DNA from 3 places in the Mesobacillus sp. LC4 genome. Region 2 is predicted to be linked to each of the others. Evidence: predicted binding sites of a transcription regulator. Region 2 holds the regulator's gene; each other region holds the start of a gene.

Region 1 (10,644 bases), on a different contig from region 2:
AACGTTTACCTTCATTCTGTTTCCAGAAGCTGCTGCTGTCGTTCACAAAGTGCCTTTCGTCACCAATCGTCAGGATACCGAAACCATTTGGCCTTTCAGGATAATGGATAACATTCCATTCGGTATCCAGTTTAAAGTTCCGGCTCTCCATCTTACCATCCCCTTTCCCTAAAGATTATTCATATTACTGTATGTTATTTAACAGGAAATGAAAGGGGATTTGCCCAAATTTCTGGATTAATCCCTCCTCTTTACTACAATCTGCAACATATCTTCAAATATAATATTACCAGGTTTTAGAAAAAGAAAGTGTTCTGTGAAAACGCTTTTCAATTTATGTGAAATTCATTTATAATTTAGATGGCTTGTGGTAAGATGAGAAAAGATTTAATAATGTAAGAGGTGAAAATTGTGAAATATTTCTGGACATTGCTCTGGACATTCCTCCTGGTTCTCATGCTAAATTACGTAGCCGGCGCGATGATCGGCGTTGGACTGGACTTAGCTCAAAGTGCGATCCTGGCAGTTGTGTCAACAATCATTCTCCTTGTGTTTCCTGCTGTACTTCCAAATGGTGAAGAAAACCACCAACATTAATGTACATAAAAAAGTCATCCAGCCGGATGACTTTTTTCATTTTGATTTTCGTGTAGGGATGAATTCATAAGCGGAAAATTTCCGGCTATTGTATATAGAGTCGCTAATTGAGCAGAAATAAGCGGAGATATTCCGGTTAACTGCTTAAAATAAGACAAAATCCAACGATTTGGATGAAATAAACGGAAAAACGACCCTTATTTTTAAGAAAATAAAGATCGTTGCAAACTTAAGCGAAGTTATTCCGTTTATATTCCAAACACTATGAAATCAACATCAATTAAAATAGATATTCATTATATAACACTTAATGAGATATCTCCCTCGTTGACGCCAATTTCCACCTGGCTCTTCTCTTTGATCCTGCCTGCAATGATTTCTCTGGCAAGCTTGGTTTCGACACTTCTCTGGATAAATCGCTTCAGCGGTCTTGCACCGTAAACCGGATCAAATCCATGTTCAGCTAAAAATTCCTTTGCTTCATCCGTGATTGTCAGCTGGATCTGCTGGTCAGCGAGCCTTCCTTGCAAAATCTTCACTAACTTTCCGACAATCATTTTGATTTCCTTCAACGCTAAAGGCTTGAATAAAATGATTTCATCTACCCGATTCAGGAATTCCGGGCGGAAATGGCTGCGCAATTGGGCCATCACTAGATCCCTCGTTTCAGAAGAGATTTCTTCACCGCCATCCGGCCGGTCAAGCAAATGATGTGAACCAATATTGGATGTCATGATGATCACGGTATTCTTAAAGTCGACCACTCTGCCCTGAGAATCAGTCACCCGTCCATCATCCAGCATTTGCAGAAGGATATTGAAAACTTCCGGATGTGCTTTTTCCACTTCATCGAGGAGTATGACAGAATACGGGTTCCTTCTAACCGCCTCTGTCAGCTGGCCACCTTCTTCATACCCTACATATCCCGGAGGTGCTCCAATGAGTCTTGAAACGGCATGTTTCTCCATATACTCAGACATATCGATTCGGATGATATGCTCTTCACTATCGAACAATGACTGAGCAAGCGTTTTGGCCAGTTCGGTTTTACCCACACCAGTCGGCCCGAGGAAGATAAACGAACCGATTGGTCTGTTCGGATCCTTGATGCCGGCTCTTGCCCTGAGGACCGCATCGGACACTAGCGATACCGCTTCATCTTGTCCGACAACACGTTCATGGAGGATACTCTCAAGCTTAAGAAGCTTTTCACGTTCGCCTTCTACCAGCTTCATCACAGGAATACCTGTCCACCGTGAAACGATTCCGGCAATTTCTTCTTCGGTGACCTCTTCCCGAAGCAGTCTTTCTCCTTCATTCTCGCTGACTTCCAATTCCAGTGCCTTCAGATTTTTTTCAAGTGCCGGAATTCGGCCATGCCTAAGTTCTGCTGCTTTATTCAAATCATAATCATTCTCTGCTTTTTCCAGCTCCCGACGAAGTTTCTCCAGCAGCTCCCGCTGTTCCTGAACCTTTTGGATGCCTTCTTTTTCCTTCTGCCATCTGGATTTCATTGCATTCGCTTTTTCCATCAAGTTGGCTAGTTCCTTACGAAGAACCTCTAATCGTTCCCGGCTGGCATCATCTTTTTCCTTTGTCAACGCAGCTTCTTCAATTTCCAGCTGCATCACCCTTCTGGTTACTTCATCGAGCTCTGTAGGCATTGAATCAATTTCCGTACGAATCATCGCACATGCTTCATCCACAAGGTCAATCGCCTTGTCCGGCAAAAATCGATCCGTGATATACCTGTCAGATAATGTGGCTGCAGCAACAAGCGCACGGTCATGGATGTTTACTCCATGGTGGATTTCAAACCTTTCCTTCAATCCTCGTAAAATAGATACTGTATCCTCGACATCAGGCTCCTGCACAAGTACCTGCTGGAATCTTCGTTCCAGCGCCGGATCCTTTTCGATATACTTGCGATGCTCATCAAGCGTTGTCGCCCCGATGCAATGCAGTTCTCCACGGGCAAGCATCGGTTTGAGCATATTGCCGGCATCCATTGCCCCTTCAGTTTTACCTGCGCCGACAATGGTATGGAGCTCATCGATGAACAAGAGGATTTTCCCTTCACTCTTTTTCACTTCATTTAATACTGCTTTCAGTCTTTCCTCAAATTCGCCACGGAACTTAGCACCAGCTATAAGCGCACTCATATCCAGTGCAAAAACTGTCTTATCCTTCAAGCCTTCCGGAACATCCCTGCGGACAATCCTTTGTGCCAGTCCTTCTACAATCGCTGTCTTACCGACACCAGGCTCCCCAATCAATACAGGATTGTTTTTTGTCTTCCTTGAGAGGATGCGGATGACATTGCGAATTTCACTGTCCCTGCCAATCACTGGGTCAACCTTTCCTGCCCGGACTTCCTCCACAAGGTCACGTCCGTATTTCTTTAACACTTCATAAGTTGCTTCTGGGTTTTGTGAAGTCACTCTCTGGTTCCCCCTAACCTCACTGATTTTCGCTAACAGTTTTTCTCTGGTAACATTAAATTTCTTTAAAGCTGCGCCAGCTTTTGAACTCGGTATTTCAAATAAAGACAACAAAAGATGTTCGACGGACAAATAGTCATCCTCAAATTGTTTCATTTCCTTTTCTGCCTGTGCCAAAACCTTCTGCAGAGTTACCGTAATATATAATTTTCCCTGTTCTGTCCCGCTTCCAGAAACTTGCGGCTTCTTTGACAGGACATGGTCCAATTCTTCTTTATAATGATCCAGGTTAAGTCCGATACCAGTAAGCAGCGTTGCCGCCAGATTGCTGTCCTGCTCAAGCAGGGAAAGCATCAAATGTACATCATCTACTTCCTGGTGATTATGTTGAACAGCCAGGGTCTGGGCTGATACAAAGGCATTCTGCAAGCTTTCAGTCATTTTATTCAAATCCACGCCCAACCACTCCTTTGACCTTTTTTGACCTTTAATTATATTATAATAAAAATTCCCAATTAGTAAAGCCATCCGCATTGGATGGCTTTAGAAAAAACAAAATGAATTTCACCCTCAATTAGCTCTTGTCCTGCTGTTTGTTCTACAGATTATTTGAACTTAGGCATGTAAGTCCAGTGGCGGTTATGGTTGGAGTTTTCCGGAAAACGGTCCCCAGCTTTAAGCTTGATTTTCTGTGGGTTATTGACATTGCTGCCTGTTTCGCCAATTTCAATGTAAATACCATTATTCGGTGCCTTTTGTCCGGCACGAAACTGATGACTTTGACCCATTTGCCTTCCTCCTTCATTCAAGTATTCCGGCCTTTTTATTATTTGCTTATTGCAATAAAGTATTTATGCTAATTTATCCTTCCAAAAAAAAGGGTTATGCGGTACATTAGTGTGTATGAGTTTAAAAATATGCGGAGGATTCAAAACGACATGGAAAATTTTTATGACTTGTTAAAATACATATTTCTTGGTCTGTTCCAGGGAATAACAGAACCGATCCCTGTTTCATCAAGTGGGCACCTTGAAATCGCAGAGCACTTTTTCGGGCTTGAAATTAGAGGCATGAGCTTTGCACTTTTAGTAAATACTGCTTCTTTATTCGCTGTTCTATTGATTTACCGTAAAGATATCATGCGTTTAATTGTCAATGGACTTGCATATCTTAAGAACAAAGATCCAGAAGCGAAATCTGATTTTATGTTCATCGTCTATTTAATTGTTGGAACGATTCCTGCTGGTGTAATCGGGGTCCTGTTTGGGGATTTTATTGAGGATAACTTAGCATCGATTAAGACTGTTGGTTTTACGCTGTTAGTTACAGGTTTGGCATTGTGGTTGATTCGTAACCTGAGGGGCCGGAAAAATGATGGAGACTTAAGCTTCAAGGATGCCATTATTGTCGGTTTAGCCCAAGCTGTAGCTCTTATCCCTGGAATTAGCCGTTCTGGAGCTACGATCGTCGCGGCGATGGCACTTGGTATGAAACAGGAAACTGCATTGCGGTACTCCTTCCTTTTATATATTCCAGTCAGCGTTGGGGGAATGATCCTTGGGTTTTCAGACATTTTAACAGATCCATACCTTGATGAGCTGGCAGTACCATATGTCTTTGCATTCATCGCTTCACTGATTGCCTCTTACTTCTCTTTAAAATGGTTCATGAATATCATGGCGCGTGGAAATCTGAAATACTTTGCGATATACTGCTTCATTGTAGGACCACTTGTCCTCATCTTTTCTTAATACAAAACCGGCTAACTGATTTGTTAGCCGGTTTTTCTTTTTTTTCACTTTGATTTTAATCCTTTAAGATTTCCACAAGTAATGCCTTCTGGGCATGGAGGCGGTTTCCTGCTTGTTCGAATACGACGGAGTGCGCACCGTCGATCACTTCTGCCGTTACTTCTTCACCGCGGTGTGCGGGGAGACAGTGCATGAACAAATAGTCTTCATTAGCTAATTCAAGTAATTTTCCATTGACCTGGAACTGTGAAAAGTCTTTGAGTCTCTGCTCATTTTCATTTTCCTGCCCCATACTGGTCCACACATCCGTATAGATGATATCTGCGGCATCAACGGCTTCTTCTGGTGAATCTGTAATGACCAAATTAGCACCACTCTGCCTAGCAAATTCTTTACACTGAGCTGTTACCTCCTCATTCGGGAAGTATCCCTTTGGAGAAGCAATACTTACATCCATTCCGACTTTTGTGCAGGCAATCATCAGGGAATGAGCCACATTGTTTCCATCACCGATGTAAGCAAGCTTGAGGCCTTCCAGCTTCCCCTTTTTTTCATAGACTGTCAAAAGGTCTGCAAGTGCCTGGCATGGATGGTACAAATCCGTCAATCCGTTGATGACTGGAATATCAGCATTGGCGGCAAGTTCTTCAACTGACTTGTGCGAGAATGTTCTGATCATGATTCCGTCCAGATATTGTGAAAGGACCTGGGCTGTATCCGAAACAGTCTCACCTCGGCCGAGCTGAAGGTCGCTGCCATTTAAGTAAAGGGCACTTCCACCGAGTTGAATCATTCCTACCTCAAATGATACTCTCGTTCGCGTTGAGGATTTATCAAAAATCATTCCGAGTATTTTGCCTTTTAGTGGCTGGTCAAATTGTTTATTTAATGTTTTTTCTTTTAAAGTCATTGCCTTATCTAATAAAGTAAGGAGTTCCTTTGGTTCCAAATCAGCCAGTGTTAACAGATCCTTACCTTTTATGTCAATTTGAAGCTGCTGTAATGCTGTCATTCTGCCACCACTTCCTCTCTAGTTTCTGCCAGCCATTTGTCCAGGGAGCTGACACCCCAGCTCTGTGCTGTTGCACTTTTTAAGAGTACAAATAAAGTCTCCTTTTGGGTCAATACAATTTTTCGGTTCTTGACAGCCCATTCTCTCCAATAGAGGTCTCTTTCTGATTCACCTGGACAATACAAGGCTGCCACCATTTGAGGATCCTTTACTTCATCGATGTGAAGGAAATGAAAGTCTCCAGCCTGCTCCCCTGCTTCCAATAGCTCTTTTTCATCTGCAAATGCGATTGCTCCATTGACTGCTTTCCCGCTGATAGAATGGAAGCTCTTGGTCAATGCCTCTTCAAGTGTCGAAGCAATGCTGATTCCTTCCCCAGTCGAAATCATTTGCGGACCGGTCTTGGCATCCAGTCCTTTCAATGCAAAATTCGAAAAAACCGGATGTTTTACGACTGTGTATGGAGCATCGGAGTCTAGCAAAACTTCATCTTTCGACAAATTATATTTCCCAAGCAATATTTTTGTCGCTTTCTTGACTAGTTCAACGCCTGCTACCTTGCTGACGATCGGCATTGTTCTGCTTGCGCGTGGATTAACTTCAAGTAAAAACACTTCATGTCCCTTCACAATGAACTGGATGTTCATTAATCCCTTATATTTCAATTCAATCACAAGCCGCTTTGCATACTCAGCCATCTTTCGCTTTGTTTCGTTTGCGAAACTACGCGCCGGGATGATGCAAAAGCTGTCCCCTGAATGGACTCCTGTTTTTTCGATGTGCTCAATGATGGCGGGAATCAGGATATGCTCTCCATCTGATGCAAGATCAAGCTCCGCCTCTGCTGCTTCAAGGTATTGATCCACCAGGATGGGATATGAAATATTAGCTGTTGCCAGAGCAGTTTTAAGTTCCTCAGTGTTTCGGATTATCACCATATTCAAGCCTCCAATCACATAGGAAGGCCTGATTAATACCGGGTATCCCAACCTCTCAACAGCAGCCAACAGTTCACTCTCATCCCCAGCTGTTTCACCCTGTACGCGGGGAATATTCAACTTGTCGAGCAACTGATAAAATTGATCCCGGTCTTCAAATAAATCAATGGTTGCCGAACTCGTTCCCAGCAGCTTGATTCCAGCTTCTTCTAAACCTTTGGCAAGATTCAAGGCAGTCTGCCCTCCCAGCTGGACAATGACTTCCTCTATCCCCTCCATTTCAATCACATTCAGGATGTCTTCTTCTGTTAAAGGTTCGAAATACAATCGATCTGATATCGTAAAATCTGTGCTGACTGTCTCGGGATTATTGTTGATCATGATCGTTTCAACACCCTCTTCTTTAAGGGCAAAAACACCATGAACCGAACAATAATCGAACTCGATTCCCTGACCAATACTAATTGGACCACTGCCAATGACGAGTACCTTTCGTTTACTGTTTTCGACTTTTGCTTCATTCTTACCAATATAGCTTGAGTAAAAATAATTCGAGGCTGACTCAAATTCTGCCGCACATGTATCAACCATCTTATAAACAGGTGCAATGCCGTGCTTTTTACGAAGCTCTCTTACCTGCTTTTCACTACCCTTCCATTCCTTTGCCAAATAGGCATCACTGAAGCCTTTTTCTTTCAGGGATCTTAACTCAGAAGCTGATATTCTTTCGATTCCAAGCTTTGAAATTTGATTCTCTACTTCTGTTAATGATTTAAATCTGTTTAGGAAAAACAAATCTATTTTTGTTTTTTCATGGATAAGCTGGATTGGCTCACCCCGACGCAGCAGTTCGAGCAATGCAAAAACCCGCTGATCTGTCTGCTTTCCTGTTAAATCGTATAGCTCATCGACGGTAAGGCCTTCAATTGTCGGCAGCTTTAAATCAAGCGTTTTTATGTTCAGAGAACGGACAGCTTTGATAAACGCGCGTTCAAAGCTTCGATCAATTGCCATCGCTTCTCCGGTTGCCTTCATTTGCGTTCCTAAAGTCCTGTCGATTTGCGGGAATTGCTCAAACGGCCATTTCGGTATTTTCACCACTACATAGTCGAGCGATGGCTCATAGCTGGCAAAGGTATTGCCTGTAACAGGGTTGATAATTTCGGCAAGATTGTATCCGACTGCCAGTTTTGCCGCCATACGCGCGATCGGGTATCCAGTCGCTTTGGAAGCAAGCGCTGATGACCGGCTGACCCGCGGGTTCACTTCAATTAGATAGTAATTTTTGCTTTTAGGGTCGAGTGCAAACTGGATGTTGCAGCCTCCAACAATTCCAAGTGCTGAAATGATTTTTACAGCGGATGTCCTGAGCATCTGGTATTCCCTGTCAGTAAGCGTCTGTGAGGGAGCCACTACGATTGAGTCCCCTGTATGGATGCCGACCGGGTCGATATTTTCCATATTACAAATTGAGATACAAGTGCCCGCTGTATCACGCATCATTTCATATTCAATTTCTTTATAGCCGGCAATGCTTCTTTCGACCAAACATTGATGAATCGGGCTCTCACTCAGCCCCCCAGTTACAAGAGAGACCAATTCTTCCATTGTTCCGGCAATGCCGCCGCCTGTTCCTCCAAGCGTGTAAGCAGGTCTTATAATCAGTGGAAAACCGATCTTTTCAGCAAACGCAACCGCCTCTGCGACATATTGCACGATTTCACTTTCTGGCACTGGTTCATTCAACTGATGCATCAGACTGCGGAAGGCTTCCCTATCCTCACCTTGCTTGATGCTTGCAACCGAGGTGCCAAGCACTTTCACACTGTACTTTTCAAGAATTCCTTCTTCACTTAGCTTAAACACCAGATTCAAGCCTGCTTGACCGCCGAGAGTCCCCAAAATCCCATCCGGTTTTTCTGCGTGAATCACTTTTTCCACGCCTTCCACAGTCATTGGTTCAAAGTAGACTGCATCTGCAAATACATGATCCGTCATGACAGTTGCTGGATTATTGTTTACAAGGATTACCCGATAGCCTTCCTCTTTCAAGGCGATGCAGGCCTGTGTACCTGCATAATCAAATTCAGCAGCCTGACCGATGATGATCGGGCCTGAACCGATTACCAGTATTGACTTTATATGATTATCTTTAGGCATAACTGACTTCTCTCCGCTTTCTGTATTTGACTGTATTGATGAATTCTCCAAATATGAATACACTGTCTTCAGGCCCCGGACTTGCTTCCGGATGGAACTGGACTGTCATCAGCGGCCATTGCTCATGGTAGAGGCCTTCGATTGACTGATCATTTTTATTGAAGAAACGGATCTTCAATCCTGTGCTCCCGATGCTATTTGGATCGACTGCATAGCTGTGGTTTTGAGAGGACATGAATACCCGGTTGCTTTTCATATCGTAAACAGGCTGGTTTGCTCCTCGATGGCCAAAGAGCATTTTTTTAGTATCGCCTCCAAGTGCGAGCGCTGCCAGCTGATGCCCTAGACAAATCCCCAATACAGGAAAGTGCTCGATTACTATCCTGATCTCTTGCAACTGCCCGAACAATTCCTTCGGATCGCCTGGTCCATTTGATAAAAGCACACCATCAGGCTTCAAGGCTGCAATTTGCTCAAAGGTATAATTGTACGGAACAATTGTCACGAGGCAATTTTGTTTTACCAGATGGTCAGCGATGGATTTCTTAAAGCCATAATCAATTAATACGATGTGGGTGTCACCAGAACCAATCGTTTCTGGTGCCTTCGATGATACCTCCTGCACTTTAAGACCATTCATACTGTCACAGGTGGATTCACAAACGCGTTCACTTGATAATTTGGCAGGCATCGTCCCGTTCTGGCGGATGGATTTTACGAGCTCCCGCGTATCTATATGCTCCAGCATGGGAATATCCCATTTCTCCAAATACTCAGTGAAGCTATGCTGCGCTTCATAGTGATAAGCTGTTTTTGCAGCTTCAAAGACAATTACTGCTGCAACATGGGGCTTTTTGCTTTCAAAGTCATGCTCATTGATGCCATAATTGCCGATCAGAGGGTAGGTGAATACAATGATTTGATTTTTATAGGAAGGATCAGTGAGAACTTCTTGATAACCGGTCATCCCTGTAAAAAATACGATTTCACCAGTAATTCCCTCTTCAGTTAACGACCCATGCAAGTGCCCTTGAAATGTCTTGCCGTCAGCCAGATGCAGATATCCTTTCATCAGACACATCTCCAAACGTATATTTATTTAATTAATTTTATTTTTATACATTTACTGCTAAAAAAATTTATACTGTTACCTTATAGTTACTTAGTGTTGATTTCATCAATGACACAGCCTCTTCTACCTCTTCCCTTGTTACATTCAGCGGCGGAAGCAGACGGACTACCTTTTCTCCTGCAGACAGTGCAATCAATCCAGATTTCCTCAATTCCGCAAGAACTGGCTGGGCTTCAACAGTCAGTTCAATTCCGGCCATCAATCCGATTCCACGAATTTCTTTCACTATTTCCATCCAACCCACGCTCTTGTGGAGCAGGTCAAATAGTAGTTTACCCTTGCTTGATGCCTCTTCTAGGAATTCATTGGTAAATACTGCTTCCATAACGGCCAATGCTGCTGCAGTGCTTATTGGATTTCCGCCAAATGTCGATCCGTGGCTTCCTGGGCCAAAAAACTCTGCTAATTCAGCTTTGCCAATTGCCGCTCCTATCGGAAACCCATTACCAAGACCTTTGGCAACGGTGATGATATCGGGTTCAATCCCAAAATGCTGAAAGGCAAATGGCTTCCCTGTCCGGCCGACCCCGGTTTGGATTTCATCGATTATAAGCAGGACTCCGTTTTCAGCACATAAACTTGCTGCTTCTTTTATAAATTCGTTGGTAACGAC
Region 2 (10,644 bases):
TCCTTTTAAAATTAGGCTATTATATGCTCTCTTAAACACTGGATTCTTTCCGTTTCCGCAAAATCGCTTCTGCGAAATATAAATCTTCTGGTGTTGTCAGCTTAATATTATCATAGTCCCCTTCGATGATGCTGACTGGATGCGGGATTCGTTCGACAAGGCTTGATTCATCTGTACCAATGAATTGTTCCCTCATTGCCTTGTTATGCGCCTCAAGCAATACGGAAGCGCGGAAAGCCTGTGGAGTCTGGACCGCCCATAAGCTTGAACGTTCAACTGTTTCGGCTACCGTGCCGTCCATCGCTTTCTTGATTGTATCTTTAACAGGAACAGCCACGATTGCCCCGCCATCTTTGCTTGCTGCCTCCACAAGTTTGTGGATTGTTTCCATTTTTATGAATGGGCGGGCAGCGTCATGGACCAGCACGATCCCATCCAGGGAATGGACGGCTTTCAGACCGTTATACACACTGTCCTGGCGTTCCTTTCCGCCATTGACCAGTGATGATACCTTATGTATACCATACTCGTTCAATAAAGACTTGAACTGTTGCTCATCATTCGGACTGATGGCGAGAATGATGCCAGTGCATTCAGCATCTGCTTCAAACACCCTGAGTGTATGGATCAGGATCGGTACACCTTCCAATGTGAGCAGCAATTTATTCTTTCCTGCTCCCATCCTCTTTCCCTGACCCGCAGCAGGAATGATAACCTGATAAGGCATGATGTTAATCCCCCCAATCTATTTTCTGCTATTGCAACCTTTTTGATAAAACGACTTTTAACATATAAACGGGCAGTCGAGGCCCTGCTTCACGCCTTCAGGGAATCCATGAAGGAAGCGGGAATCAACTGCCCATATAGGCTTGATCCATCCGGGATGGATCAACTGATTATGCTTTTTTCCAACTGTTTTGGCTTTGCGAAAATCATCCTGCCAGCTGATGTTTGCAACACACTTGTCACAAGCACATCAATGCGCTTTCCGATATAATCACGGCCTTCTTCGACGACGATCATTGTGCCGTCATCCAGGTACGCAATGCCCTGATTATGTTCCTTGCCATCCTTGATTACCTGGATGCTCAATTCTTCTCCAGGAAGAACGACTGGTTTCACCGCATTGGCAAGGTCATTGATATTCAGCACAGCAACCTTCTGCAATTCACATACTTTGTTCAGATTGAAATCATTTGTGACAACAACGCCATTTGTCAGCTTTGCCAGCTTCACAAGCTTGCTGTCGACTTCCTGGATATCATCAAAATCACCTTCGTAAATTTCAACCTTAATCTTAAGTTCCTTTTGAATACGGTTAAGGATGTCCAATCCGCGGCGTCCGCGATTTCGCTTCAACACGTCAGATGAATCAGCGATATGCTGTAATTCTTCCAGGACAAATTGCGGAATGACAATGGTCCCTTCTAAGAATCCAGTCTGGCAGATATCTGCCACCCTGCCATCAATAATCACACTTGTATCAAGAATCTTCCACTCTCTTGCACGACTTTCCTTTTCCACTTCTTCTTCAGTGCCCTTTTTCTTTGAGCGTGAAAATAAACCAAGCAGTTCATCTCGCTTTTTGAAACCGACCTGGAAACCAAGATAACCAAATAAAAGTGTCAGGAGTGTCGGTGCAACTGTATTCACAACAGGCACCTGGATTGCATTAAGGGCAAATCCAACTAAGAATGCCACCAGCAAACCAAAGAAGAGGCCAACACTTCCAAACAGGACGTCAGTTATCGGTGCCTTGATCAGTGACTCTTCAGCCCACTTCACAAAATTGGTCACAGGATCCACAGCCCAAAAAGTAAGAAGATAAAAAATAAGTGCGCCTAAAACAGCAGTAACATAAGGATTATTGATGAGAGTCATGTCTCCCGCGTTCATTAATGATAATAAATCAGGAATTAAGAATATACCAAGCGTTCCCCCGATAATCAGGAAGCAGGCTTGAATGATACGTCTTAACATCCTTTCACCTCCTTTTAATCATTATAAACAACTTCCAAAATTTGAAACCCTCGTAATCAAACATTTTCTTTAAAATAAACATCCAAATGATTATACGATTTTACCATGGCAAAGGTTACGGATTTTGTACAAATAAAATCACAATACAGTAAGATTGCCATAATCCTAATAGGAGTAAATCTCTTCTTTAACGTAGCACCAGGGCATGTTGGTGTCAATTAAAAGCAGGCCGCCAATGTTTGGGATTACATTTGACGGTCTGCCATCAGCTGGTCCCTGATGAGTTTGAAGCCTTCCTTGATTTTCCGCGCTCTTACCTCACCAATGCCCTCTACATCGTCCAGCTCTGCGACGGAAGCTGCAATCATTTTGGTGAATTTGCCAAAACGTTTGATCAAATTCTCCGTGATGATCATCGGCAGACGCGGAATTTTATTCAGCATCCGATAACCTCTAGGACAGATAAACTCATCCATATGCACATATCCCTGATGGCCGAGCAGCTTGAGAATGGCTGAATCCTCGATGACTCCGGCTTTTGAAAGTTCCTGGAACCGGGCCATCACAACATCTGCCCTTACTTCCTGTTCCGCAGAATAATCTTTGATGACAAGTAATGCTTCCCTTTCCATTTCGGATAACAGTTCCTGCATTTGCAGACGGATCAGCCGCCCTTCTAAACCAAGTTCACTCAAATACGTCAAAAGTTCCGTTTTGATTCTCAGCACCATTTCAAAGCGATGGATCACCTGAAGCAAGTCATTATAGGTTACAAGATCTTCAAACTCGAGGATTCCCAGGTTGGTGATGCTTTGTTCAAGCACGACCTTATACTTTTCCAACGTCTGGATTGCCTGGTTCGCCTTCGTTAGGATAACCCCGATTTCCTGCATGGCATAACGAAGGTTCCCCTGATACAGGGTGATGACATTCCTTCTCTGGGAAATCGCGATGACGAGTGCTTTTGTTTGCCTCGCCACCCGTTCCGCTGTCCTGTGCCTCATCCCTGTCTCAGTCGAGGGCACTCCCGTATCCGGCGCTAACTGGGCGTTGGCGAATAATATTTTGCTGCCAGTCTCGTTTAAAATGATCGCGCCATCCATCTTCGCCAGTTCATAAAGATAGCTGGGGCTGAACCTGCAGTTGATTTCAAATCCGCCATCCACCAGGTTTTTGACCTTTTCATTGTATCCAAACACAATCAATCCGCCTGTCTTGGCCCGGAGCACATTATCGATTCCAGCCCTTAGAGGTGTACCTGGAGCGATAAATTGAAGGATTTCACCTAACTCTTTTTCCTCAAGCTCTCTATGTTCCAATCCATCAACCCCCTAAGGTGACTTTTAATGCATGGCTGACCGATGATACCCCGATAAGCTCCACTCCCCTTGGCGGTGTCCATCCACCAAGATTATTCTCCGGTAAAATAATTCTTTCAAAGCCAAGCTTAGCCGCTTCCTGGACGCGCTGTTCGATCCTAGAGACCCTCCTGACTTCACCTGTCAGGCCTACCTCGCCAATGATGCAGTCCGAAGCGCGAGTCGGTTTATCCCTGAAGCTTGAAGCAATGCTGACTGCCACCGCAAGGTCAATCGCCGGTTCATCCAGCTTCACTCCGCCGGCGACCTTCAAATAAGCATCCTGATTAGCCAGCAGCAAACCGACACGCTTCTCCAGCACGGCCATCAGCAGCGATACACGATTATGGTCGATACCGGTAGCCATTCTCCTTGGATTCCCAAAGCTCGTTGGCGAAATCAGCGCCTGGATTTCAACCAATACAGGCCGCGTTCCTTCCATAGAAGCCACAACCGTTGAACCGGAAGCCCCCTGGGATCTTTCCTCTAAAAAAATCTCTGATGGGTTTGCCACTTCTTCCAGTCCGACTTCCTTCATTTCAAAAATACCCATTTCATTCGTCGACCCAAATCGGTTTTTTACAGCCCGGAGGATTCGATACGTATGGTGCCTCTCGCCTTCAAAATAAAGAACGGTGTCGACCATATGCTCCAGAAGTCTTGGTCCTGCAATGGATCCTTCCTTCGTAACATGCCCGACGATAAAAATCGCAATTCCCTTCGTTTTTGCAATCCTCATTAACTCAGCTGTACATTCCCTTACCTGCGACACGCTCCCTGGAGCGGAGGTCACTTCCGGATGGAATATGGTTTGAATGGAATCCACAATAACAAAGTCGGGATTGCTGTTTTCGATCGTAAGACTGATTTCATGCAGGTTTGTTTCCGAATATACAAGCAGATTATCCGATGTTACACCAAGCCGATCCGCGCGCAGTTTCGTTTGCCTCATCGACTCCTCACCAGAAATATACAGGACTGAATGAGCCTTCTTAGCCAGCTGGTAAGAGACCTGCAGCAATAAGGTCGATTTCCCGATACCCGGGTCCCCGCCAATCAGCACAAGTGACCCTCTGACTACCCCGCCTCCAAGTACACGGTTCAACTCATTCAAGTCTGTTGTAATGCGCGGCTCGCTTACTGTTTCAATACTGGTGATCGGAGTGGCCTTTGCGGCAACACCCGTATTTCCTGTATTGGCAAAAGCACCTCTTCTTGTCGAGCCTGTGCTTTCCACTTCCTCGACCATCTTATTCCATTGCCCGCATCCCGGACATTTCCCCATCCATTTTGGAGATTCATAGCCACATTCCTGGCACATGAATTTTGTTTTTCTTTTTGCCATTTTCTTAGCCTCTCAATAAATAAAGTTATTATCTTAATAATAAAGCCAAACAAGTAATAAAAGAAATGATAGCGACTGAAGTGGGTATGTAATTTTTTAATCACATTGGCTACTTAAATTATGTTCATAACAATATGCTGCGATTCCAACTATTTTAGGAAAACGTTTGGGCTGGTTTGGGCTTTGCACTTCCATCAGGAATTTTTTTGCATGGTGGCAAATTTTTTAGGGGGATTCCAATAAAACTTTCCTTTAGTAAAAAAGGGGTACACGTATTTGTACGTATACCCCTTCCGTTTACATGTTAAGCCATTTTAAGCTTTTGCTGTTCCTTCTGGAGCCTTGACAACAAATTCGCCATTTTCAACATCTATGACGACATTTTGCCCAGTGAGTACGGTTCCTTTAAGCAATTCTTCAGACAGCTGGTCTTCGATATGCTTTTGGATCGCCCTGCGCAGCGGACGTGCACCGTATTCCGGATCGTAACCTTCCTCCGAAATCTTCTCTTTAGCCGCATCTGTCAGCTCTAGCGTGATTTCCTGCTCTTTCAGGCGTTTCACAAGCTGGTCAGACATCAATGTTACGATTTCTTTCAGATGTGGCTTTTCAAGTGCATGGAAGACGATGATTTCATCGATACGGTTCAAGAACTCAGGACGGAATGCTTTCTTCAGCTCCTCCATCACTTTACCCTTCATATCTTTGTAATCCTGTTCTCCATCCTGGATATTGAAGCCGACATATTTATTCCGCTTCAACGCCTCTGCTCCAACATTGGATGTCAGAATCATGATGGTATTACGGAAATCGACTGTCCGGCCTTTAGAGTCAGTCAAACGGCCATCCTCAAGCACCTGCAGCAGAATATTGAACACATCTGGATGCGCTTTTTCAATTTCATCCAGCAGGATAACGGAATATGGCTTTCTGCGTACCTTCTCAGTCAATTGGCCGCCTTCATCGTATCCAACATAGCCCGGAGGTGAACCAACAAGACGTGAAGTCGAATGCTTTTCCATGTACTCTGACATATCGACGCGGATCATCGCATCTTCATCGCCAAACATGGACTCCGCAAGCGCTCTTGCTAATTCCGTTTTACCTACACCTGTTGGACCAAGGAAGATGAAAGAACCAATTGGACGTTTCGGATCCTTCAGGCCTGCACGAGCACGTCTTACTGCCTTAGATACAGCTTTTACCGCTTCGTCCTGGCCGATGACACGTGAGTGTAGGATTTCTTCCAGGTTCAGAAGTTTATCTGTTTCTGTTTGCGCTAGCTTGGATACAGGGATATTCGTCCAGCTTGATACCACATGCGCGATATCTTCCACTGTCACTTCACTGTTCTCCTTGCCCTGCTTTTCTTTCCACGACTTCTTCGTATTTTCAAGCTGTTCACGGAGACGCTGTTCTGTATCCCTTAATGAAGCAGCCTTTTCAAACTCCTGGCTTTGTACAGAAGCGTCCTTCTCCTTGCGAACTTCCTCCAGCTTCACCTCAAGCTCCTTAAGGTTTGGCGGAGTTGTATAGGAACGCAGGCGAACCTTCGAACCTGCTTCATCAATTAAGTCAATTGCTTTATCCGGCAGGAACCGGTCAGAAATGTAACGATCTGATAATTTTACTGCCGCTTCAATTGCTTCATCCGTAATGGATACCCTATGGTGAGCCTCATAGCGGTCACGAAGCCCTTTTAAAATTTGTACAGACTCCTCAGCCGTTGGCTCATCAACAGTGATCGGCTGGAAGCGTCGTTCAAGTGCAGCATCTTTTTCGATGTATTTGCGGTATTCATCCAATGTCGTCGCACCGATACACTGCAGTTCACCGCGAGCCAATGAAGGCTTCAAGATATTGGACGCGTCGATCGCACCCTCCGCGCCACCAGCACCAATCAGTGTATGAAGCTCATCGATGAAAAGAATGATATTTCCAGCCTGACGAATTTCGTCCATGACCTTTTTCAAGCGGTCCTCAAATTCACCGCGATATTTCGTTCCTGCAACCACCGTTCCCATATCAAGCGTCATGACACGCTTGTCACGCAGGATTTCCGGTACCTCATTATTGACGATTTGTTGTGCCAATCCTTCCGCAATCGCTGTTTTACCAACGCCTGGCTCCCCGATCAATACCGGGTTGTTCTTCGTCCGGCGGCTTAGCACTTCAATGACACGCTGGATTTCCTTGCTGCGGCCGATGACCGGATCAAGGCTGCCTTCCCTGGCGATTGCCGTTAAGTCTCTTGCCAGGCTATCAAGTGTCGGCGTATTGGCATTAGCCGTTCCGCCTCCCTGATGTCCGGAAGTTTCATTACTGCCTAGAAGCTGAAGAACTTGCTGGCGTGCTTTGTTGAGGCTGACACCAAGATTGTTCAATACTCTTGCAGCCACGCCCTCTCCCTCACGAATCAATCCAAGGAGGATATGTTCTGTGCCAACATAGGAATGGCCCAACTTCCTTGCCTCATCCATAGAAAGCTCGATGACCTTCTTTGCTCTAGGTGTATAGTGAATCGTCTGGGAAGTTTCCTGTCCGCGGCCAATCAGATTCTCAACTTCCTTCTGGATTTTCTCCGCTCCTAGACCAAGTCCGTAAAGTGCCTTTGCCGCAATGCCCTCACCTTCACGCACCAGGCCAAGTAAGATGTGTTCTGTGCCGATATTGTTATGTCCAAGGCGGATTGCCTCTTCCTGTGCGAGTGCCAATACTTTTTGTGCTCTCTCGGTAAATCGTCCAAACATCATAAGATCATCCTCCTGACTCATCTTTTGTTTCCATTTTCAAACGTTCTCTTATTAAAGCAGCCCTGCGGATATCCCGCTCATTCGGTCTTAACGGCCCTCCTGCATATTGCTGTAAAAACCCAGGCTGAGTTAATATCATCAATTCATTCAAAATCGATTTTGATATATCTTTTATGAAACCCATATCTATACCAAGCCTTAAATCAGACAGGCAACGGGCGGCTTCCTTCGTTTCGATGATTCTGCTGTTAGCAAGTGTTCCATATGATCGAAACACTCTGTCTTCTAATTGTATGTTCGAAGTCTTCGCTAATGCTTCCCGCGCTGACCTTTCCTGAGATATAATCTGGCTTACAACACTTTTTAAATCGTCAACGATGTCCTCTTCCGATTTCCCGAGCGTTATTTGGTTCGATATTTGAAAAATATTGCCGAGCGCTTCACTGCCCTCTCCATAAATACCTCTTACCACCAAACCAAGCTGGTTAATCGCCGGAACAATCCGGTTCATTTGCTGAGTTAAAACAAGACCAGGCAGGTGCATCATCACCGATGCCCTAAGACCGGTGCCCACATTCGTAGGACAGCTGGTCAAGTATCCAAATTTCTCATCGAATGCATAATTGACATATTCCTCGAGCCAATCATCGATCTCATTAGCAGCCTGTAAAGCTTCACTTAACTGGAATCCTGGGAATAAACATTGAATCCTGATATGGTCTTCCTCATTGATCATGATGCTGACTTCTTCATTATCAGATAATAGGACGGCACCATGAATGGAATTTTCCGCAAGATTCGGACTGATTAAATGCTTCTCGACCAACACCCTCTTCTGCAATGGCGGAATATCATCCATCTTGATCGTTTCCAACTGACCAAATGCAGCTGCTGATGAATTGCTGGCACGTTCCATGATCGTACCAATCACCGCCTCTGCCTCTCCATCGGTGAATAGCGTTGGAAAATTATATTCATCAAGGTTTCTTGCAAAGCGAATGCGGGAGCTAAGGACGATATCCGAATCAGGTCCATCATCACTCATCCAGGAGCTGACAGCCTGATTGATGAACTTCTCCAATGACAAGGCTACTCCCCTCCCTCTTGGCCTGTTGACAATTTCCTTTCAAGTTCCCTGATTTGGTCCCTTGTCTCAGCAGCTTTCTCAAACTCCTCCGCTGAAATAAGGTTTTTCAAGGTTTGCTTAAGCTGATCAACTGTCTTTCTTAGATGAAGGTCGCCACCGATTCTTTTAGGGATTTTTCCATTATGGACGGAATTCCCGCTATGGAGTCTCCTGACAATCGGGGTCAGCTGTTCGCGAAAAGCATCATAACAAGTCGCACAGCCAAACCTGCCTACCTTTACAAACTGCGGAAACGTCATTGAGCATTGCGGGCACTGTGCAACCTGCTCCGCTTCAAAATCTTCCTTTTTCTTTTCCGTAAATGCAGGTTCCATATTCAGCAAACCAGCAAGCAAGCTATTGATTGAAAAAGCAGGGCCGTTGTTCATCATAAACAATTCGCCTTTTTCCTGTGCGCATATCTCACACAAGTGCAATTCTAATTTTTCTCCATTTGAATAATTCGTGAAGTGCAGCGTTGCCGGCCTTTGATTACACTCTTGGCAGATCATGCCCTCACCTCTTTATCTGCTTTGGTATTATTTATACTTCAATGCCATAAGCATTGCCTTCAGCATCCTCGCACGAAGCTCATCACGCTGCGGAAGCTCTATATACAGGACGGACCTGTCAAGCACACTCAGCATGATCTTTGCCTCACGGTCAGTGACTACATCCTCCTCAACAAGACGGAAGATCACATGCTCAGCGCTGCTTTGCGAAATTCGTGTTGAAATCAAAGACAGTAAATCATCAATCAAATGTGCATGATCATAAGCCTGGACCTTGATGATCCGGATGTAGCCGCCGCCACCCCGTTTGCTCTCAACAAGATAACCCCGTTCAATCGTGAACCTTGTATTGATGACATAATTGATTTGGGACGGCACGCATTGAAATTTATCGGCGATTTCACTTCGCTTGATCTCGACGATGTCCTTATCGCTCATTTCTAAAACCTGCTTAAGGTAATGTTCTATGATGTCCGATATATTCCTCACTAAACCTCCCCCAATCTGACTTTGACTATATTTGACATTAATTATACAAAAAATTTTTTCTCGACGCAATGAATGCATCCTGAACTCACTTCTCCAAAAATTATGTATGCCAAAAGATGTTATTAAGGGGATTGTTGGTTATTATACCCATTTTGAGCCAAGTGGAAACTTATATCAGGGTACATCAACGAAAAATTTGTAATTAGGAACAGGTTAGAAATGCAATTGAATCTGTTTTTGGAAGGGCTAAATGTATAATGGGTAAATTGATATGAAAATGGTTGATATATCTTATTGTCTGGGGATCTCACCTGTGCCTGTATCCACTAACTTGCTAACTTACCAAAGAAGATAATGAAAGCTAAAAATGCTGATAGCCCCAGAGTCAGGAAGATTGTTGAAAAACTCCTTGCCGCGCTCTTCCAATCTTTCATTCCGGAAAGTCCGATGAGCCCAATAAGTAAAGTCAGTAGAGAAGCAACTAAAAGCAGGACGTGTGGATGTAATCCAAAGATGGTGTAACCATTTGGCCCTGTAGAGGAAATTACGAAAAATAGTAAAACCCAGATTGTCGATAAAACGAATGACCAATAATTCAATTGTTTTGTCATTGATTCCTCCTATAGGTTTGTTAAAGATTTGATCGAGGATGTTTTTATTTGGTGACGGTTGCTTATGAAGTTATAAATTCAACAAAAGATTCATTTATCCTTCCAGGACTATAAAGAAGCGGGATTAATTGTATTTTCACTATGTATATAAATAACGCTCGGGTGTTTGCCCACTTTAATCCCATTTTGCCTTTTTGGACAGGAAGTGGATCTAAGTTCGGATAGCTTTTTATGTTGGTGCTCCAAACTTATCCGGAGTAGTGTTAGGTTCGGACAAGTTTTTATTGTTTTCCTCTGGACTTGTCTGAAGGTGTTTCTGCTTCGGCTTACTTTTGTTGTTTACCCCTAAGCTTGTCTGAAGTGGCTCCTGCTTTGGAAAGCTTTTGGTTGTTTTCCCCTGAACCTGTCTGAAGTTGCTTCTGCTTCGGACAACTTTTCTTGATTTTCCTGCAAACTTGTCTGAAGTTGAC
Region 3 (10,644 bases), on a different contig from region 2:
TGACTTGATTGTGATCGGTCCGGGCAGTTTGTATACGAGCATCTTGCCGAACTTGCTCGTAAAGAGGCTGGGCAAGGAAGTATGCAAAGCGAAAGCGCGCAAGGTATATATCTGCAATCTGATGACACAGGCAGGTGAGACGCATGATTTTGCCGCCAGTGATCATATCAAAGCCATCTATGACCATATGGATTGTGCTTTTATTGATACGATCCTTGTGAACAGTGAGACCATCCCGCCGGATGTCGAGCTGCGCTATAAAGAGGAGTTAGCACAGCCTGTCCATTTTGACCTTGACCGGCTGACGGCACTTGGAATTGAAGTCGTCCAGGATGAAATCGCAGAACTCGACGGCAATGTCATCAGGCATGATACAAAAAAAGTTTCAGAAATTTTATATTCTATGATAATAGATGAAACCAAAAAGAGATATAACGCGTAAATATAGGATGCAAGCGTTTGTCTCTCTTTTGGGGTAGGTGCACTGGTATTCTTCAGGGGCCTAACAGAAAAAGACAAAATCAGCTGCTGTGCTTAAGCCGGCGCTATATAACCAGGGGGGTGAGAAGGTGTCGTTCGCTTCGGAAACAAAAAAGGAACTCACGAATATCGACGTGAAGGGCTGCTGCGCTGACGCGGAATTGTCCGCTTTAATCCGGATGAATGGTTCCCTTTCCTTCTCAAATCGCAAACTCATCGTAGACATACAGACGGAAAATGCCGCGATTGCCAGACGCATCTATACCTTGATCAAAAAAAGTTATCAGGTTCAGGTCGAGCTGCTGGTGCGTAAAAAAATGCGGCTGAAAAAGAATAATGTTTATATTGTCCGCCTTAAGGAATCAGCCAGGGAAATTCTGGAGGATTTAAAGATTTTAGGAGAAGGCTTTGAAATAATCCACGAAATTTCGCCGGAACTCGTGAAAAAGAAATGTTGTAAGCGTTCTTATTTAAGAGGCGCATTTCTCGCAGGAGGCTCTGTGAACAATCCGGAGACATCTTCCTATCATTTGGAGATTGCCTCCATGTACCAGGAGCATAATGACTCATTATGTGAACTGATGAATACATTCGGCCTGAACAGCAAAACGCTTGAGCGCAAAAAAGGGTTCATCACCTATTTGAAGGAAGCGGAAAAAATCACAGAGTTCCTGAACATCGTTGGCGCCCATAATGCACTGCTGCGATTTGAGGATATCCGGATTGTCCGCGATATGAGAAATTCAGTTAATCGTCTTGTGAATTGTGAAACAGCTAACTTGAATAAAACGATTGGTGCTGCATTAAGACAGGTGGAAAATATCCGCTACATACGGGATACAGTCGGTCTGCAAATTTTGCCGGATAAACTGAGGGAAATCGCTCAGCTCCGTGTCGACTACCAGGATGTCACCCTTAAAGAATTGGGCGAAATGGTCAGCGGGGGATCAATCAGCAAATCAGGAATCAATCACCGGCTGCGAAAGATCGATGAAATAGCAGATAAACTGCGTGCCGGGCAAATTACAAATAAATAGAGGGCTAGAGGAGGAAAAAGCAATGGTTGAAAAACAGGTGGAAGTGAAGTTGAAAACGGGTTTACAGGCTCGTCCTGCGGCATTGTTCGTGCAGGAAGCAAACAGGTTCTCATCCGATATTTTTCTCGAGAAAGACGGTAAAAAAGTGAACGCGAAAAGCATCATGGGATTGATGAGCTTAGCTGTAAGCGCTGGCGCATCCGTGAATCTGATCGCTGAAGGCAATGATGAAGAAGAAGCAGTTGAGAAGCTTGCTGAATACATCCAAAAGGAAAACTAAAAATAAATACTAAAAAACTCGCTTCCCATTTAAAGGGAGCGAGTTTTTGATTGAGCTTACTTGTCTTTCTTTTCCTCTAGTACGTTGCGAGTGATAATCTGGTCTACAAGACCATATTCCTTCGCGCGCTCAGCAGTCATGAAGTTGTCGCGGTCCGTATCTTTCGCGATGACTTCAAGCGGCTGGCCAGTGCGCTCGGAAAGAATCGTATTCAGCTTTTCGCGAAGGAAAAGGATGCGCTTCGCAGCGATCTCGATTTCTGTCGCCTGTCCTTGAGCACCGCCAAGAGGCTGGTGGATCATGACTTCTGCATTTGGCAGGGCATAACGCTTGCCTTTCGTACCAGCAGCAAGAAGGAATGCACCCATTGAAGCAGCCATACCGATACAGATTGTCTGTACATCCGGCTTGATGAACTGCATTGTATCGTAGATTGCCATGCCGGCAGTAATGCTGCCGCCCGGGCTATTGATGTAGATAGAAATGTCCTTTTCCGGATTCTCAGCTTCCAGGAAAAGCAGCTGGGCTACGATGGAATTAGCAACATTGTCATCAATTCCGCTTCCAAGCATAATGATGCGATCCTTCAAAAGGCGGGAATAAATATCATATGCCCTTTCGCCCCGATTCGTTTGTTCAATAACTGTAGGAATCAAGTTCATGTTTGTTTTCCTCCTTTAACGTAAGATCATTTCACTGCATTTACTAAAGGCATAACAGTCTTTATAAAAGCAGGGTACTGCCCTAAAAAGGCAGATTGCAGGCTGGCATAAACTGGTTCGCTTGCCAGAACACCTATGTAGTTTAATGATACACGCATGGTCAATAAAGGTCAAACGAATCGCTTGTAAAGCCTGCATAAACTGTTCGACAATAATGTATATTCCAATTTACTGTACCGTATCCATCTTACCCAAGATTGTTATTTTTAAACAAATAGCAGTCCTGAGCTTCCAAAAAAACCTGCTTGCAAAGGGACTGAACATATCCTATAATAGGTAAGCGTAACGCCAACTATTAACATGCCCTCGTGGTGCAACGGATAGCACGTAAGATTCCGGTTCTTGAGATGTGGGTTCGATTCCTGCCGAGGGCGTAGAATAAGTATTTAAGTGGCTTTTGAGAGTGATCAGATAAAACTGTCCAAGTTTTGTCTGGTCTCCTCGAAAGCCTTTTTTATTTTCTTTATCCCTAAATTAGGGGTACGGTGCAATTATTGAGGATGACGGTGCAATTCTGGACTACTTTGGTGCAATTATCGTGTTAGATAGCGCAATTCTAGCCGCTGAAGGTGCAATTATTGCGGCTCTATTAGAGAAAAAGTATTCGCAGTTACTTTTTCACAGGCAATACCTTGCTCATATCAGGGCATTTCCTGTGAATTTGATAAGTTAATAGATACGAATTCAATTGGATGAGGGAAATAGTAATTGAAAACAGAGCGCTTATATTGCCAATGCCAAATTCTTTCCATACACCAAACCCCGTTTATCATGTAAAATGAGTGCAGGGGTGATTGAGATGGATTTGAAGGCTGGTTTATGGCAAAAGCAGACATTAAAATTAGCGATGACTCAGGAACTGACCCAGGCGATTGCGCTTTTGCAATACTCTGCGCAGGAGCTGGCAGCGTTTCTTGAAACTAAATCAATGGAAAATCCCCTGATGCAAGTGGACTTTAAAAACATCTCCAATTTTGATGCGAGTATGGACCGTACACGAAAAACAAGAAAAAAAACGTTTGAACGGGACCAGAAGAACTTGATCGAACAGATTGGCGCGGGTACGAGTGATACCCTCGAAGACTATCTACTATCTCAATTGAACTTATTAAAAGCAACACCTGAAGAAAAATTGATTTTACATGAATTGATTGAAAACATAGATGAAAACGGTTACTTGAACTTGCAAAGACAAGACCTTGTCAGAAGGTTTTGTGTTGATGAAGAAATTGTCGATTGCGCTTTCTTTAAGCTTCAGTCCCTTGAACCGGCCGGCATCGGTGCGAATGATCTCAAGGAATGCCTGCTGCTTCAATTGACAAGGCAAAAGCGCACACCTGAAAATGAACTGGCAATAAAGATTATTTCCGAACATTTCCTGCTTTTTGCCGAGAAAAAGTGGAAGGCATTGGCGAAGATGCTGAATATCGATGTGAAGGAAATCCAAAAAGTCCATGATGATATCCAGCAGCTGAACCCTAAACCTGGGGCAGCCTTCCAGCGCGAGAAGCCTGCCTACATTGTCCCGGATGTGGTCGTCAAACGGGAAGCGAATGAACTCTCGGTTAGTGTGTTCGATGCACTGATTCCTAAAATTTCTTTTAATGAAGGATATTTCCAACAGTTGTCTGGACACAAGGATCCAGAGGTCAATAGATTCCTGCAGGAAAAGCAGGGGGACTACCAGTGGATTCATCGCAGCCTTGAGCAAAGGAAGGAAACGTTGCTCAAGGTATCGATGAAAATCATTGAAAAACAACAGGAATTCTTTTTAATTGGACCAGAACATCTGAAACCGATGACGATGAGGGAAGTGGCTGACGAACTCGAAATCCACGAGTCGACAGTCAGCCGAACTGTCCGCGAAAAATACATGCAGACTCCGACCGGCACTCATGAATTGAAATCCTTTTTTACAAGCGCGATCGCGACCACAGAGAACGACCAGGCTTCTTCCCAAAAAGTAAAAGCGGCCATCGAAAGATTCATAAAAGAAGAAGATAAAAAGAAACCTATATCCGACCAAAAACTAGTACAAATGCTCGAAGACGAAGAAGGCATGGTCGTCTCAAGAAGAACCGTCGCCAAATACCGCGACCAGCTCGGCATTCCGTCGTCGTCGAAACGGAAGAGATTTGATTAGTGCACTGATGTTCAAGTGTTTAAATAAAATATTTACTTTAAGATGATGGTTTTAACACAAAATATTATTAATAAGTTGAATGGAACGGAAGGTGCGAGACTCCTCCGAAAATGCTAACGCATTTCCATCGTGGGTGCGCGAATTCGCGGAAGCCATTCAATGTCCTCCGGGATCAGCGGGCTAGGTGAGACCCCGCAGGCGCTTTAGCGCTGAGGAGGCTCACCGCACGCCCCGAGGAAAGCGAAGCATCCTGGAGTGGAAATCAACCTATTAGCAGAATATTGATATTCAAATTACTTTAAGGAGCCCAAAATGCAAAAAACAGTCAAACTATATTCTCGGTCACGCTGCCATTTGTGTGGATCAGCGCGTGAGATCCTCGAAGACTTACAAGCAAAATGGAATATTACAATAGAAGAAATCAATATCGACCTCGATGATGAGCTCGTCGAAAAGTACGGAATCATGATTCCAGTCATCGAATTGGATGGCGAAGAGCTGCAATACGGAATTATTAACAAAAAGTTCATAGATGAAGCGTTTTCACGAAAAAACATTGAGTTTATAAGTTGATTAAGGGTTTCACTCCTGTTAGAATGAGGTTTGTAGCAGGGGTGATTTTTTTTACCGCGAGTGGGACATAATATGTCTTAGCGGGACATTTGAAGTCCAACGCTGGAAAAGGAGAATATCAACATGGACTTTTCGCTCATTGATATTCAAAAAAGAATATTGCCCGATTTATTGCAAGTTATGCAAAAACGATACCTCATCCTCCAATACATAAATGTGATGCAGCCAGTTGGCAGGAGAAATCTTTCGGTCAGCCTAAACTTGACTGAACGGATTTTGCGTTCTGAGGTGGAGTTTTTGAAAGACCAGAATCTGATTTCGATGTCAGTTCAGGGAATGACACTGACCAAAGCGGGAAAAGATATACTGGAAAGTCTTGATAGAGTAATGCGGGACATAATGGGTATAGACTCATTAGAGCGCCAGCTTCAGGAGCGCATGGGCATCCGGAGGGTAATTGTAGTCCCGGGTGACAGCGACCAGTCTCCCTGGGTGAAAAGTGAGCTGGGACGCGCAACAGCCAACAGTATGAAAGAGCTTCTCCACAGTAAGAATATTATTGCTGTAACAGGAGGATCGACAATGGCGGCCGTAGCGGAAAGTTTGACTCCTGAATTTGGCAAAAAGGATTTGCTGTTCGTGCCGGCAAGGGGCGGAATCGGCGAGGACGTCAAGAACCAGGCAAACACAGTTTGTGCGATCATGGCGGACAATACGAATTCACGCAACCGGGTCTTTTATGTACCCGACCAGGTCAGCACAGAGGTTTACAAATCCTTCATCAAAGAACCGCTGATCTACGAGGTCTGGAATTTAGTCAAATCAGCTAGCATGGTTTTACATGGTATTGGAGACGCTATTACAATGGCGGAACGCCGCAATACCAGTCCGGAGGATTTACATAAGATCCTCGATGGAAAAGCAGTAGGCGAGGCTTTTGGTTACTATTTTAATGAAGATGGGGAAATCGTCCACAAAGTGCTGACGATTGGCCTTCAGCTTAATGATCTCGCGAATATAGGCGATATCATCGCGGTTGCCGGTGGAGAGTCCAAGGCAAAAGCGATCAGAGCCTATATGAAACAGGCACCTTCCTCTACCATCCTGATTACGGATGAAGGAGCCGCTAAAACATTGTTACAAGGGTAACACCTTAATATAAACAACACCTTTTATAGGAATCAAAGGAGGAAATACTCATGGCAGTAAAAGTAGGTATTAATGGATTTGGACGTATTGGACGCGTAGTTTTCCGCGCGGCTTTGAAAAACCCTAATGTAGAAGTAGTAGCAGTTAACGATTTAACAGATGCAAACATGCTTGCTCACCTTTTAAAATATGATACAGTTCACGGAACATTGAACGAAGAAATTACAGTTGACGGTGACTACCTAGTAGTTGACGGCCACAAAGTGAAAGTACTTGCTGAAAGAGATCCAGCTCAACTTGGCTGGGGCGACCTTGGCGTAGAAGTAGTAGTTGAATCTACTGGACGTTTCACTAAGCGTGCAGACGCTGCGAAGCACCTTGAAGCAGGAGCTAAGAAGGTTATCATCTCAGCACCGGCATCTGACGAAGATATCACAATCGTTATGGGTGTAAACGATGATAAGTACGATGCAGCTAACCACCACGTAATCTCTAACGCATCTTGTACAACAAACTGCCTGGCTCCATTCGCAAAAGTTCTGAACGACAACTTCGGAATCAAGCGCGGTATGATGACAACTGTTCACTCATATACAAATGACCAGCAAATCCTTGACCTTCCGCACAAAGACTACCGTCGTGCACGTGCTGCTGCGGAAAACATCATTCCAACAACAACTGGTGCTGCAAAAGCAGTTTCTCTAGTGTTGCCTGAACTTAAAGGCAAATTAAACGGTGGAGCAATGCGTGTACCAACTCCAAACGTTTCATTGGTTGACCTTGTTGCTGAGCTTGACAAAGATGTAACAGTTGAAGAAATCAATGCTGCATTTAAGAAAGCTTCTGAAAACGAACTTAAAGGTATCCTTGGATACAGCGAAGAGCCACTAGTATCTAGCGACTATAATGGCTGTGCAAACTCTTCTACCATCGATGCACTATCAACAATGGTTATGGAAGGCAGCATGGTAAAAGTTATCTCTTGGTATGACAACGAGTCTGGTTACTCTAACCGTGTAGTTGACCTTGTAGACTTCATCGCGAAAAAAGGTCTGTAAGCTAAGATTGGATAACTAATCCAATATTGACTATAATGTAGTAGGATGAAAAGGGGAGCGGGGTAATTCCCTCTCCTCTTTTTCTGCTTAATCGCGCATTGGCGCTATTTTAAAGGAGGTCTCTAGCCTTGAACAAAAAGACAGTAAAAGATGTGGATGTTAAAGGAAAAAGAGTTTTTTGCCGCGTTGATTTCAACGTGCCGATGAAGGATGGACAGGTTACGGATGAAACACGGATCCGTGCAGCACTGCCAACGATCCAGTACCTTGTTGAACAGGGCGCGAAAGTCCTTCTTGCAAGCCACCTTGGCCGTCCGAAGGGGCAGGCTGTTGAAGAATTGCGTTTGACTCCAGTTGCGAAGCGTTTGTCTGAGCTTCTTGGCAAGGATGTGAAGAAGACAGATGAAGCTTACGGCGACTCTGTAAAATCCGAAATCGACAGCATGAACGAGGGCGATGTCCTGCTTCTTGAAAATGTCCGTTTCTATCCAGGCGAAGAGAAGAATGATCCTGAACTTGCAAAGGCATTTGCAGAGCTTGCAGATGTATATGTGAACGATGCATTCGGAGCTGCACACCGCGCGCACGCTTCAACAGAAGGCATCGCCAAGTACATTCCGGCTGTATCAGGCTTCCTGATGGAGAAAGAGCTTGAAGTTCTTGGAAAAGCATTATCAAATCCAGAGCGTCCGTTCACTGCCATCATTGGCGGCGCGAAGGTTAAAGATAAGATTGGCGTCATTGACAACCTATTGGAAAAAGTAGATAACCTGATTATCGGCGGCGGACTGGCTTATACATTTGTAAAAGCACAGGGCCACGAAATCGGAAAATCCCTTTTAGAAGAAGATAAAATTGACTTGGCTAAGAGCTTCATGGAGAAAGCAAAGGCAAAAGGCGTTAACTTCTACATGCCTGTAGACGCCATCGTTGCCGATGACTTTTCTGCAGATGCAAATTCAAAGGTCGTAGCAATCGAAGAAATCCCTTCAGACTGGGAAGCACTCGATATCGGACCAAAAACAGCTGAAACTTACCGCGATGTGATTCAAAAGTCTAAATTGGTCATCTGGAACGGACCAATGGGCGTGTTTGAAATCGACAAATTCGCAGAAGGAACGAAAGCTGTCGCACAAGCTTTAGCCGATGCTAACGATACATACTCAGTCATCGGCGGAGGCGACTCTGCAGCAGCAGTAGAAAAATTCGGCCTAGCCGAAAAAATGAGCCACATCTCAACAGGAGGCGGCGCTTCCCTAGAATTCATGGAAGGCAAGCAGCTCCCAGGCGTAGTGGCATTGAATGATAAGTAAGATTTTAGATATATAAGGGGCTATGACAGCGGCAATGTAAGGGTGCGGATCCTGACCATTGGTGTGTGTCGCTCCAAAAAAGTTAGGCTGTATTAAAGCTAATTAAAGATTTTAAGTCCTATTGATTGTAGTGGAAGGCGCGAAGACTCCTCCGAAAATGCTAACGCATTTTCATCGTGCGTGGGCAGATTCGAGGAAGCATTTCAGTGTCCTGCGGGAAGAGCTAGTCACGGGAGACCCCGCAGGCGCGTAGTGCGCCGAGGAGGCTCCCGGACTGCCCGCGGAAAGCGAAGCGCCTGGAACGAAAATCAATAGTCTAATTTAACACAGCCAAGTTAGCCCAACATCCAGAGGGTTTAAAAAGCATTACAACGCTGCATACGCAGCAAACATTGAAAGGAAGTGTCAGCATGCGTAAACCGATCATTGCAGGAAACTGGAAAATGCATAAAACGCTGCCTGAAGCCAAAGACTTCATCGAAAAAGTAAGCGGACTTGTTCCGTCAAATGACAAGGTTGAATCTGTAGTCTGTGCTCCGGCATTGTTCCTTGGACAGCTTGTCGAGCTTACACAGAATTCGGACGTTGAAATCGGTGCACAAAACATGCACTTTGAAGAAAGCGGTGCTTTTACAGGCGAAATCAGCCCTAAAGCATTGCAGGACATCGGCGCGAAATATGTGATCATCGGTCACTCTGAACGCCGTGAAATGTTCAATGAAACAGATGATACTGTCAACAAGAAGACATTATCAGCATTCAAATACAATCTGACTCCGATCGTTTGCTGTGGCGAAACGCTTGAACAGCGCGAAAATGGCGAAACAAACGAGTTTGTTGGCGGACAGATCAAGGCAGCTCTTAATGGATTGACAGATGAGCAAGTAAAACAAACTGTCATCGCTTATGAGCCTATCTGGGCGATTGGAACAGGTAAATCTTCTACAGCAGAAGATGCGAATGAAACTTGCGCGCACATCCGTAAAGTGGTTGCAGATCAATTTTCACCAGAAGTGGCTGAAGCAGTCCGTATCCAATACGGCGGCAGCGTAAAGCCAGCTAACATCAAGGAATACATGTCACAATCTGACATCGACGGCGCATTAGTCGGCGGAGCAAGCCTTGAGACAGATTCCTTCTTGCAGCTATTGGAGGCAGGTAAGAATGAGTAAACAGTCACCAACAGCTTTAATCATTCTGGACGGTTTTGCATGCCGTCCCGAAGCAAAAGGTAATGCCGTTGCACAGGCGAAAAAGCCGAATTTTGACCGTTATTGGAATAGTTTTCCGCATGCGCAATTGATTGCAAGCGGTGAAGCAGTTGGCCTTCCAGAGGGTCAGATGGGCAACTCAGAGGTTGGACACCTGAACATCGGTGCAGGCCGTGTAGTTTACCAGAGTCTTACACGCGTGAATATTTCGATTCGTGAAGGCGAATTTGAAAAAAATGAAACCTTCATTGCAGCAATCAAGCATGCAAAGGAAAAAGGCACTGCTCTTCACTTGATGGGCTTGCTGTCTGATGGTGGCGTTCACAGCCATATTGAGCATATGTTTGCTCTGTTGAAACTTGCAGCCAGCGAGGGTCTGGAAAAGGTATACGTACACGGATTCCTTGACGGACGCGATGTTGGGCCAAAAACAGCACCTGGCTACATTGAACAGACATTAGAAAAAATGAATGAGATCGGTGTCGGTGAATTTGCGACGATTTCTGGGCGATACTATTCAATGGACCGCGATAAGCGCTGGGAGCGTGTGGAGAAATCCTACCGTTCAATGGTGTATGGCGACGGACCTACGTATTCAAACCCAATGGAATTGATTGAAGATAACTATAACAATGGAATCTTTGACGAATTCGTTGTCCCATCGGTTCTTGTACGCCG

What was found. The regulator CtsR, encoded in region 2, represses protease genes until heat stress. The targets are predictions, from matches to a motif close to ATGGTCAATAAAGGTCAAACA.
Region 1: clpB (ATP-dependent chaperone ClpB) is a predicted target of CtsR. The motif match lies at 3,506-3,526, and genes of this name have one in related genera.
Region 3: clpP (ATP-dependent Clp endopeptidase proteolytic subunit ClpP) is a predicted target of CtsR. The motif match lies at 2,616-2,636, and genes of this name have one in related genera.

What each region holds. Positions count from the first base shown of each region.
Region 1 covers NZ_JBGCUB010000004.1:221,519-232,162, reverse strand. The annotation lists gene AB5I83_RS14465 (hydrolase) at 1-151, opposite strand, end outside; gene AB5I83_RS14460 (YjzD family protein) at 412-597, shown strand; gene clpB (ATP-dependent chaperone ClpB) at 894-3,494, opposite strand; gene AB5I83_RS14450 (YjzC family protein) at 3,644-3,826, opposite strand; gene AB5I83_RS14445 (undecaprenyl-diphosphate phosphatase) at 3,977-4,789, shown strand; gene argF (ornithine carbamoyltransferase) at 4,845-5,801, opposite strand; gene AB5I83_RS14435 (carbamoyl phosphate synthase large subunit) at 5,798-8,899, opposite strand; gene AB5I83_RS14430 (carbamoyl phosphate synthase small subunit) at 8,892-9,971, opposite strand; gene AB5I83_RS14425 (acetylornithine transaminase) at 10,039-10,644, opposite strand, start outside.
Region 2 covers NZ_JBGCUB010000011.1:50,632-61,275, forward strand. The annotation lists gene ispD (2-C-methyl-D-erythritol 4-phosphate cytidylyltransferase) at 32-727, opposite strand; gene AB5I83_RS21815 (PIN/TRAM domain-containing protein) at 889-1,980, opposite strand; gene disA (DNA integrity scanning diadenylate cyclase DisA) at 2,226-3,299, opposite strand; gene radA (DNA repair protein RadA) at 3,304-4,683, opposite strand; gene clpC (ATP-dependent protease ATP-binding subunit ClpC) at 4,998-7,436, opposite strand; gene AB5I83_RS21835 (protein arginine kinase) at 7,441-8,523, opposite strand; gene AB5I83_RS21840 (UvrB/UvrC motif-containing protein) at 8,526-9,074, opposite strand; gene AB5I83_RS21845 (CtsR family transcriptional regulator) at 9,102-9,563, opposite strand; gene AB5I83_RS21850 (hypothetical protein) at 9,890-10,174, opposite strand; partial or broken gene AB5I83_RS21855 (hypothetical protein) at 10,404-10,644, opposite strand, start outside.
Region 3 covers NZ_JBGCUB010000002.1:717,628-728,271, forward strand. The annotation lists gene AB5I83_RS09810 (gluconeogenesis factor YvcK family protein) at 1-442, shown strand, start outside; gene whiA (DNA-binding protein WhiA) at 570-1,517, shown strand; gene AB5I83_RS09820 (HPr family phosphocarrier protein) at 1,540-1,797, shown strand; gene clpP (ATP-dependent Clp endopeptidase proteolytic subunit ClpP) at 1,854-2,459, opposite strand; tRNA gene AB5I83_RS09830 (tRNA-Arg) at 2,822-2,893, shown strand; gene rpoN (RNA polymerase factor sigma-54) at 3,319-4,662, shown strand; gene AB5I83_RS09840 (glutaredoxin family protein) at 4,975-5,235, shown strand; gene AB5I83_RS09845 (sugar-binding transcriptional regulator) at 5,359-6,384, shown strand; gene gap (type I glyceraldehyde-3-phosphate dehydrogenase) at 6,435-7,442, shown strand; gene AB5I83_RS09855 (phosphoglycerate kinase) at 7,571-8,755, shown strand; gene tpiA (triose-phosphate isomerase) at 9,166-9,927, shown strand; gene gpmI (2,3-bisphosphoglycerate-independent phosphoglycerate mutase) at 9,920-10,644, shown strand, end outside.